Regions from separate parts of the Stenotrophomonas sp. YJH_SMC_53 genome, predicted to be linked through region 2. Evidence: predicted binding sites of a transcription regulator. Region 2 holds the regulator's gene; each other region holds the start of a gene.
What was found. Region 2 encodes HrcA, which represses chaperone genes, less so after heat shock. Its sites were predicted from a motif close to TTNGCACTCNNNNNNNNNGAGTGCNAA; they were not measured.
Positions count from the first base shown of each region.

Region 1: a site for HrcA is predicted at 1,388-1,414, ahead of rpoH (RNA polymerase sigma factor RpoH). Genes of this name have one in related genera too.
Region 3: a site for HrcA is predicted at 1,352-1,378, ahead of AC5P7X_RS00640 (co-chaperone GroES). Genes of this name have one in related genera too.

Region 1 is NZ_JCAFTF010000001.1:98,333-101,606, reverse strand. It holds gene purD (phosphoribosylamine--glycine ligase) at 1-366, shown strand, start outside; gene rpoH (RNA polymerase sigma factor RpoH) at 501-1,376, opposite strand; gene ung (uracil-DNA glycosylase) at 1,655-2,368, opposite strand; gene AC5P7X_RS00460 (response regulator) at 2,365-3,207, opposite strand; gene ftsX (permease-like cell division protein FtsX) at 3,215-3,274, opposite strand, start outside.
Region 2 is NZ_JCAFTF010000002.1:498,210-501,483, reverse strand. It holds gene grpE (nucleotide exchange factor GrpE) at 164-679, opposite strand; gene hrcA (heat-inducible transcriptional repressor HrcA) at 743-1,807, opposite strand; gene recN (DNA repair protein RecN) at 1,923-3,274, shown strand, end outside.
Region 3 is NZ_JCAFTF010000001.1:134,405-137,678, reverse strand. It holds gene groL (chaperonin GroEL) at 1-936, opposite strand, end outside; gene AC5P7X_RS00640 (co-chaperone GroES) at 1,018-1,305, opposite strand; gene AC5P7X_RS00635 (endonuclease) at 1,618-3,274, shown strand, end outside.

The DNA.
Region 1 (3,274 bases), on a different contig from region 2:
CTGGTCGAACTGGTCGAAGCGGCCATCGACGGCCGGCTGGACCAGGTGGAAGCGCACTGGGACCCGCGCCCGTCGCTGGGCGTAGTGATGGCTGCCCGGCCGTATCCGGAATCGCCGATCACCGGTGATGTGATTTCCGGCCTCGGCGACGTGCCGGCCAGCGCCAAGGTGTTCCATGCCGGTACCGCATTGGATGCGCAGGGCCAGGTGGTCAGTGCCGGCGGCCGCGTGCTGTGCGTAGCGGCACTGGGCGACAGCGTGCGCGACGCGCAGGCCAATGCCTATGCCGGCGTCGCCAAGGTGAGCTGGGCCAACGCGTTCCACCGCACCGACATCGGCTGGCGCGCGATCGCACGCGAAGAGTGACGACCGCGCCACAGCCACGCATGGCGTGGCTCTACTGACATTGGTAGATCCACGCCATGCGTGGATGAGAACGCCACCAAAAAGAAAAGGCCCGGCAATGCCGGGCCTTTTCCTGGCTTCAACGCCATCCCGCCTTACGCGGTGAACAGCGCCTTCATCTTCTTCAGCGCGTTCGCCTCGACCTGGCGGATGCGCTCGGCGGACACGCCGTACTCGTCGGCCAGCTCCTGCAGCGTCACCTTGCTGTCGGCATCCAGCCAGCGACGGCGGATGATGTCGCGCGAACGCGCATCCAGTTCGGCCAGGCCTTCGCGCAGCAGCTGCATCTGGTTGTCTTCGCTGTCCTCGCGTTCGTAGGCCATCGACGGGTCTTCGTCATCGGCAACCAGGAACGCAGCCGGCGACGGCGGGGCGTGCTCGTTGTCCTCGTCGGTCGGCGCATCGAAACCGATATCGCGACCGGACAGGCGCGACTCCATTTCCATGACCTCGCGCTCGGACACGTTCAGGTCCTTGGCCACCGCGCTGACTTCAGCCGCGTTCATCCAGCCCAGGCGCGTCTTCGACTTGCGCAGGTTGAAGAACAGCTTGCGCTGCGCCTTGGTGGTGGCGACCTTCACGATGCGCCAGTTCTTCAGGATGAACTCGTGCATTTCGGCACGGATCCAGTGCACGGCGAAGGAGACCAGGCGCACGCCCATGTCCGGGTCGAAGCGCTTGACCGCCTTCATCAGGCCGATGTTGCCTTCCTGGATCAGGTCGCCCAGCGCGAGGCCGTAGCCGTTGTAGCCGCGGGCCACGTGGACCACGAAGCGCAGGTGCGAATGCACCAGCTCGCGGGCGGCGTCCAGATCGTTGCCGTCGCGGAAGCGACGGGCCAGGTCCTGTTCGTCATCGACCGACAGCACCGGGATCTGGTGCACGGCACCGATGTAGGCGTCCAGCGAACCGAGCGCACTGGGAATCGGGAGATTGTTTGCCACAAGGGCAGTAGAGGTGTTCTGGCTCATAGGCACCCATCTTAGCAGTCCGGGATTTGGACTGCTAAAGGAGGAAAAAGTTCCAGCATCCTATTGATGCAACACTGGTCCCAAACAGAGCCCTACCGTAGCGCGATTTGATGACAGTGGCGAGCATGCTTTTCGGGATTCACAATCCCTTGGAATTCAAGCAATTACCTGGCAGAAACCGGCCGATTTCAGTCAAGCGGAGCTGAACGGGCCGTTCTGCAGACCCATTCAGGCCCGGAGACGTTGCCCGGTGTTCAGGCCCAGCAGCCCGACGGTGCTCAGAGCGCCGAACGCGGCGGCAGCGACCAGTCGATCGGGGCCTGGCCGCGGCGCTGCAGGTACTCGTTGGCCATCGAGAAATGCCGGCAGCCGAGGAAGCCACGATGGGCCGACAGCGGCGACGGGTGCGGCGACTTCAGCACGCGATGGCGACGGGTGTCGATGACCTTGCCCTTCTGCTGCGCATAGGCGCCCCACAGCATGAACACCAGGCCTTCGCGTTCGCGGTTGAGCACATCCACCACGTGATCGGTGAAGCCCTCCCAGCCACGTCCCTGGTGGGCACCAGCCTTGCCCTCTTCCACCGTCAGCACGGCATTGAGCAGCAGCACCCCACGTTGCGCCCACGGAATCAGGCAGCCGTGGTCCGGGCGCGGGATGCCGAGATCGCTCTCGATCTCCTTGTAGATGTTCAGCAGCGACGGCGGCACCGGCACGCCCGGCGGCACCGAGAAACTCAGGCCATGCGCCTGGCCGCGGCCGTGGTACGGGTCCTGCCCGAGGATCACCACCTTCACCTGCTCGAACGGCGTGGCGTCGAACGCGGCGAAGATCTGCGGGCCGGGCGGGAACACCGCCGCGCCACTGGCCTTGCGCTGGCGCAGGAAGCTGGACAGCTCGCGCATCTGCGGCTGCAGCAGGTAATCGCCGACATGCTGCTTCCAGCTCGGTTCCAGCTGGATCGTCGGGGTGTCGGCTACTTCATCCATCATCGAATCAGGGGTCCATCGTTCAATCGGGCCAGGCGCAGCTGGAACAGCACCTTGGTGACCAGCAGCCGCTCTTCGATCGGCTTGAGCACCAGGTCATTGGCACCGGACTGCAGCAGCCCGGTCTGGTTGTGCGGGTTGCCGTCACCGGTCATCACCAGCACCGGCAGGCGGCGCTTGCCGTAACCGAAGTCCACGCGCACGCGCTGCACCACGTCGCGCCCGCTCAGTTCGCCCTTCAGGGTGACATCGGTCAGCACCAGGTCGATGCGGTGGCGGCTGCGGCCCAGCGACTCGGCAGTGAGCAGGGTGAATGCCTCTTCGGCGCTGACCACGTGCAGTACGTTCAGCTGCTGCCGCTCAAGCATGCGCTTGGTGGCCTCGGCCACCACGCGGCTGTCCTCGATGTAGAGGATGGTGGCGCCGGGGATGGTCTGCGGCTGCACATAGCCACGGATGAAGGTCGCCAGTGCCTCATGGCCCAGCGCCTTGTCGAAATAGTCGGTGACGTACTCGGTGAAGCGACGCTGCTCCAGGTGCTGCTGGGCATCGCCGGACACAACGATCACCGGCACATAGGCCTGGCCGGCGGCTTCGCGCACCATCCGCGCCAGCGCCAGGCCGTCGCCATCGCGCAGGGTCAGCGAGGTCGTCACCAGGTCCACCGGGCCTTGCGCCAGCGCCTGCTGCGCATCCTCGATGCTGTCGCAGCCGATCACCTCCACGCCCGGCAGGTCACGCTGCAGGACATCGGCGATCAGCTTGCGGACCAGCTTCGAACCATCGACCACCATCACCCGCGTCGCGGGCCCTTCAAGGTGCTTCAGCGCTTGCGGTTGCATGCCGGTCTCAGGTGTCGGTCGGGCGGGTCTGGCGGAGGAAGTGGCCGGTCACCAGCCAGGCGCCCAG
Region 2 (3,274 bases):
ATGCTTGTTGGGGTCAGTCCGGCCGTTCGGCCGGTGGATGAATACGATGTGGGGGAGGCCCGTGGAACATTCAAGCCACCTCCCGAACGCTGTGTTTCCGACGATCCGGCGCGTTCAGCGTCGGGTCGGGTGACGGGTCTGTCCGCCGCCCGGCCCTGCCGGATCAGTCGGCGGCCACCACCACCAGCGCCGGCCGCAGCAGACGCTCGTTAAGCAGGTAGCCCTTCTGGAACACGGTCACCACGCTGCCCGGGGCAGCGCCCGGGGTCGGCACTTGGCTGATGGCCTGGTGGTGTTCCGGGTTGAACGGCTGGCCGATCGGATCCAGCAGCGCCAGGCCGTTGTCGGCGGCGACCTTCAGCAGCTGCTTGTAGGTCAGCTCCAAGCCTTCGCGCAGCGGGTGCGGGTCGTCGCCGGCGGCCTTCAGGCCGGCATCCAGGCTGTCGAACACCGGCAGCAGCTCGCCCAGCAGCTTCTCGTTGGCGAACTTGCGGGCCTGCTCGATGTCACGGGCAACACGCTTGCGCTGGTTTTCCAGGTCGGCGCGCTCACGCAGCGCATCGGCCTTGACCTGCTCGACTTCGGCGCGCAGGCGCTCGACTTCGTCATTGACGCCGGCGGTGGCAGCCGCATCGGCGGCACTCTGCTGGGATTCGATATCTGGATGTTCGTGGTTCATGTCTGGGTCCCTGGCGGTCACTCTCCGCCTCCACCCACCCTAGTGTGGGCGGGATGCTGCGTTTCAAGCGTCGGATGTTCCCGGCGTGCGTCCGGCCGGTGAAAAGGCCGCGCCAAGCACATCGGCGGTGGCCTGGACCAGCGGGATCACCCGGTCGTAGGCCATCCGCTTGGGACCGATCACGCCCAGCACGCCCAGCACCTGGCCATTGGCGGTGTACGGGGCAGTGACCAGCGAGACGCCCTGCAGCGGCATCATTCCGGTCTCTTCGCCGATGAAGATGCGCACCCCCGGCGCCTGGATGGTCCGCTCCAGCAGCTGCAGGATCTCGCGCTTGCTGGAGAACAGCTCGAACAGTTCGCGCAGGCGCTCCAGGTCGGACAGGTCCTGCACGCCCATCAAGCGGGTCTGCCCGGCCACCAGCATGTCGTCGGCCGCCGGCTGCAGGGCCTGCTCGGCCAGTTCGATGCTGTGGGCCAGCAACTGCTCCAGTTCGGACCGGGCGTCGCGCAGCTCCAGCAGCAGTCGGGTACGGATCTCGGCCATCGGCAGGCCGGCGAAATGCGCATTGAGGTAGTTGGCGACCTGCTCCAGCTGGCCTGGCGCAAACTCCTGCCGGGTCTCGATCACCCGGTTCTGCACCTCGTTGTCGGCAAATACCAGGATCGCCAGCACCCGGCGCCCGTCCAGCGCCACGAAATCGATCTGGCGGAAGGCGAACTGCTCGCGCCGCGGTGCGCTGACCACGCCGACGAAGTGGCTCATCGCCGACAGCAGCTCCGAGGCGCTGCCGAGCAGGGCCTGGGTGCTGCCGCCACCGGCCAGTTCCTGGCGCAACCGGGCCAGCTCGCCCTCGCCCGGCGGCTGCATCTGCAGCAGGCTGTCGACGAACACCCGGTAGCCATGCGCGGTCGGGACGCGGCCGGCCGAGGTATGTGGCGAGGCCAGCAGGCCCAGATCCTCCAGGTCGCCCAGGATGTTGCGGATGGTGGCCGGGCTGACCTCCAGGCCGGCCACGCGCGCCAGCGTCTGCGAGCCGACCGGCTCGCCGTCCTGGATGTATCGCGCGATCAGCGTGCGCAGCAGGTGGCGCGCACGCGGGGCAAGCTGGTCGGGAGAACCGTGCATGGAATCAACCTGTGAGACACGGACACTAGATAATGGCGGCGCATCGCCTTGGCAAGTCATTGGACCTCCCGCGCCCGCGTGCTAGCGTTGCGCGGCTGCTGACACCCCCTTACCCATGCTCAGACATCTTTCGATCAAGGATTTCGCCGTCGTCCGCGCCACCGAACTGGAGTTCGGGCCAGGCATGACCGTGGTTTCAGGCGAGACTGGCGCCGGCAAGTCGCTGATGGTCGACGCACTGGGCTTCCTGTCCGGCCTGCGCGCCGACAGCGGCGTGGTCCGCCATGGCGCCGCACGCGCCGAGCTTTCCGCCGAGTTCGCACTGGAGCAGCTGCAGGCCGCCCGCCAGTGGCTGGCCGACAACGAGCTGGACGACGAGGACCAATGCCAGCTGCGCCGCGTGATCCGCGCCGACGGTGGCTCGCGGGCCTGGATCAATGGCCGCCCGGTGACGCTGGCACAGCTGGGCGACCTGGCCTCGCTGCTGGTGGAGATCCACGGCCAGCATGAACAACAGGCGCTGCTGGCGCGCCCGTCGCAGCTGGCCCTGCTGGATGCCTATGCCGGCAACGAGAACGAGCGCCGCCAGGTGCGCCACGCGGCCGCAGCCTGGCAGGCACTGGTCGATGAATCGCTGGCGTTGTCGCAACAGGGCGACGTCAGTGACCGGATCGGCTTCCTGGAGCACCAGCTGCGCGAACTGGACCGCGAGGACCTTGAACCGGAATCGATTGCCGCGCTTGGCGCCAGCCACCGTCGCCAGGCCCACGCCAGCGCCCTGCTGAGCGCCTGCCAGGCAGCCAGCAACCAGCTCAACGGCGATGACGGCAGCTCTGCGCTGGACCTGCTGCAGCAGGTGCGCCACGAGCTGTCGCGCCTGATCGAGCACGACCCGCGCCTGGGCGAAGTGGACGGCCTGATCGAGAACGCCTCGATCCAGCTGCACGAAGCCCTGTCGCTGCTTGATCGCGTGCACGACGATCTGGATGCCGACCCGGAACAGTTCGAGGAGAACGAGCGCCGCCTCGGCCGCCTGCACGACCTGGCCCGCAAGCACCGCGTGCCGATGGACGAACTGGGCGCGCAGCGCGAGCGCATGCATGCCGAAGTGGAGCAGCTGCGTGGCGCCGACGAGCGCCTGCAGCGCCTGGCCGGCGAGATCGACAAGGCCGCCGCCGCCTGGCGCGTACAGGCTGAAGTGCTGACCGCCAGCCGCCGCAGCGCTGCTGCCGAACTGTCGGCCACCACCACCGGCATCATCGCCGAGCTCGGCATGGGCGGCGGCCAGTTCCTGATCGAACTGGAGCCACAGGACAGCGGCAAGCCCGACCCGCAGGGTGCCGAGCGCGTCGAGTTCCTGGTGGCAGCCAACGCCGGCCAGCCGCCGCGCGCCCTGCGCAAGGTGGCCTCGGGCGGTGAACTGTCACGCATCTCGCTGGCCATTGAAGTGGCCGCACTGGACCTGGA
Region 3 (3,274 bases), on a different contig from region 2:
GGCCTTTTCCAGCGACAGGCCGACTTCCTCGGAGATCACGGTGCCACCGGTCAGCACGGCCATGTCTTCCAGCATCGCCTTGCGGCGGTCGCCGAAGCCGGGGGCCTTGACGGCCACGACCTTGACGATGCCACGGATGGTGTTGACCACCAGGGTCGCCAGCGCTTCGCCTTCGACTTCTTCAGCGACGATCAGCAGCGGCTTGCCGGCCTTGGCGACGCCTTCCAGCACCGGCAGCAGGTCACGGACGTTGGAGATCTTCTTGTCGTGCAGCAGGATGAACGGATCATCCAGGTCAGCGGTCTGCGACTGCTGGTTGTTGATGAAGTACGGCGACAGGTAGCCGCGGTCGAACTGCATGCCCTTGACCACGTCCAGCTCGTTGTCCAGGCCCGAGCCTTCTTCAACGGTGATGACGCCTTCCTTGCCGACTTCCTTCATCGCGTCAGCAATGATCTGGCCGATCGACTCATCCGAGTTGGCCGAGATGGTACCGACCTGGGCAATCGCCTTGTCGTCGGCGGTCGGCTTGGAGATGTTCTTCAGCTCGGCGACGGCAGCCGAAACGGCCTTGTCGATACCGCGCTTGAGGTCCATCGGGTTCATGCCCGCGGCAACGGCCTTGGCGCCTTCGCGGATCAGGGCCTGGGCCAGCACGGTGGCGGTGGTGGTGCCGTCGCCGGCATCGTCGTTGGTGCGCGACGCAACTTCCTTCACCATCTGCGCGCCCATGTTCTCGAACTTGTCAGCCAGTTCGATTTCCTTGGCGACGGAGACGCCGTCCTTGGTGATGGTCGGGGCGCCGAAGCTCTTTTCCAGCACGACGTTGCGGCCCTTCGGGCCCAGGGTGGCCTTGACGGCATTGGCGAGAACATTGACGCCGCGCACCATGCGCGAACGGGCGTCTTCACCGAAACGAATATCCTTGGCAGCCATTGCATTTACCTCATTGGTAGCGCCGGACGAGGCCCGGCGGCTGGGAGTTTGGGATCAGGTTGAAACAGGTCGCGCCGAGGCTCAGCCGATGACGGCGAGCACGTCGTCTTCGCGCAGGACCTTGTATTCGACGCCTTCGCTCTTGTACGAGCTGCCGGCGTACTGGCCGTAGATGACCTTGTCGCCGACCTTCAGCGACGGCGCGCGCACGTTGCCGTTGTCCAGCGGCTTGCCCGGGCCGACGGCCACGACCTCACCCTTGGTGGACTTTTCCTTGGCCGAGTCGGGGATGACGATGCCACCGGCGGAGATTTCGTCGGCTTCGATCGGCTTGACCACAACGCGGTCGTGCAGCGGCTTGATGCTCATAGGAGACCTCTTAAGTGATTGATTGGTCTAAAAAAGTCCGGCGATGTTAGCACTCGCCCCAGGCGAGTGCCAGAACCGCACGTGAAGAAACCCGACAACGTCGGGAGCAGGGCAGAGATGGAGCCCCGCCGTCCCCTTTCAAGGGCGGAATGAAAAAAATTTTTCCGCCCGCGCGCGTCGGCCAAGGCGTCGGTCCTGGACAATTTCGGTGACAAGCGTCGCACTGTCAGATATCTGACGTTCATTTACGACAAAGTGTCACTGGATCGGCCTTAGGCTCGGTCAGGCATTCCCAATCACAAGGAGTAGTCGATGCGATTGCTGTCCCCGCTTGCCGCCGCCTGCCTGCTGGCGCTGGCCGCCGCGCCGGCCCAGGCCGAGGTCTTCATCAACGAACTGCACTACGACGACAGCACCGCCGCCGGTGACGTCGGCGAAGCGATCGAGGTCGTAGCCACTGCCGGTGAGGACCTGTCCGGCTACCGCCTGTACCTCTACAACGGCAGCAATCCGTCGGCCGCCACCGTCTATGCCAACACCCCGGTCCCGGCCGGCACCGCCGCCGGCTGCGGCAGCGCCACCATCGCCGTGGTCAACTACCCGACCAACGGCCTCCAGAATGGTCCGAACGACGGCATCGCCCTGGTCGATGCCAGCGGCAAGGTGGTCCAGTTCCTCAGCTACGAGGGTGCCATCACCGCCTCCGGCGGCCCTGCCGCGGGCATGACCAGCCAGAACATCCCGGTGGCCGAAAGCAACAGCACCGCGCCGGGCACCTCGCTGCAGCTGACCGGCAGCGGCAGCCAGTACGCCCACTTCACCTGGGCCGAATCGGCCGGCCAGACGTTCGGCAGCTGCAACAACGGCCAGACCTTCAGCGGCGGTGGCACGCCCGGCCCCAACACGCCGCCGTCAGTCTCCACCACCACCCCGGCGCAGGGCAGCAGCACCTTCCCCGCTGCCGCCGACCTGGAAGTGGTGTTCAGCGAGACGGTGAACCTGGCCAGTGGCGCCTTCGCCCTGAGCTGCGGCACCTCCGGCAGCGTGCCGCTGACCTTCCCGGCCAGCGGCCGCAGCGTGAAGCTGTCCACCAATACCGCGCTGGTGGCCGGTGAAGCCTGCCGCTTCGACATCCGCGCCGCGCGCATCACCGACCTGCAGGGCGCGCATCCGGCCGCCGACAGCCGCATCGCCTTCACCGTGGCCAGCACCGGCGGCAATCCGGACCCGGGCAACCCGGGCGTGCCGGCCGGCTACTACTCCAGGGTCAACACCAGCAGCCCCAGCCAGCTGCGCTGCTCGCTGCACGCCACCATCAAGGGCCACACCGCCTACCCGTACAGCGGCTCGGGCACCAGCACCTGGACCATCCTGGAAATCGCCGACGAGGATCCGAACAACCCGAACCGCATCCTCGATGCCTACCGCAACCGCAGCTACGCCAAGGTCAGTGATCGTGCGGGCACCGGCAGCGGCCTGACCTACAACCGCGAGCACACCTGGCCGAACTCGCTGGGCTTTGCCACCACCACCGGTGACAAGGGCCTGCCCTACGCGCCGTACACCGACACCCACATGCTGTACCTGACCGACGCGCAGTGGAACGCCGACCGTGGCAACAAGCCGTTCGCCAAGTGCGATGCCAGCTGCGGCGAGCGTGCCACCGAAGCCAACAATGGGCAGGGCGGCGGCAGCGGTGGCTACCCGGGCAATTCCAACTGGGTGCGCACGCCGGACGGCAACACCGGCACCTTCGAGGTGTGGGGCAAGCGCAAGGGCGACATGGCGCGTGCGGTGATGTACATGGCGATCCGCTATGAGGGTGGCAAGGATGCGGCCACCGGTCAGTCCGAGCCGGACCTGGAGCTGACCGACGACCGCAGCAAGATCGTCAAGACCAGCAGTTCGCCGGCCTACATGGGCCTGCTGTCGACGCTGATCGACTGGCACCTGTCCGATCCGCCGGATG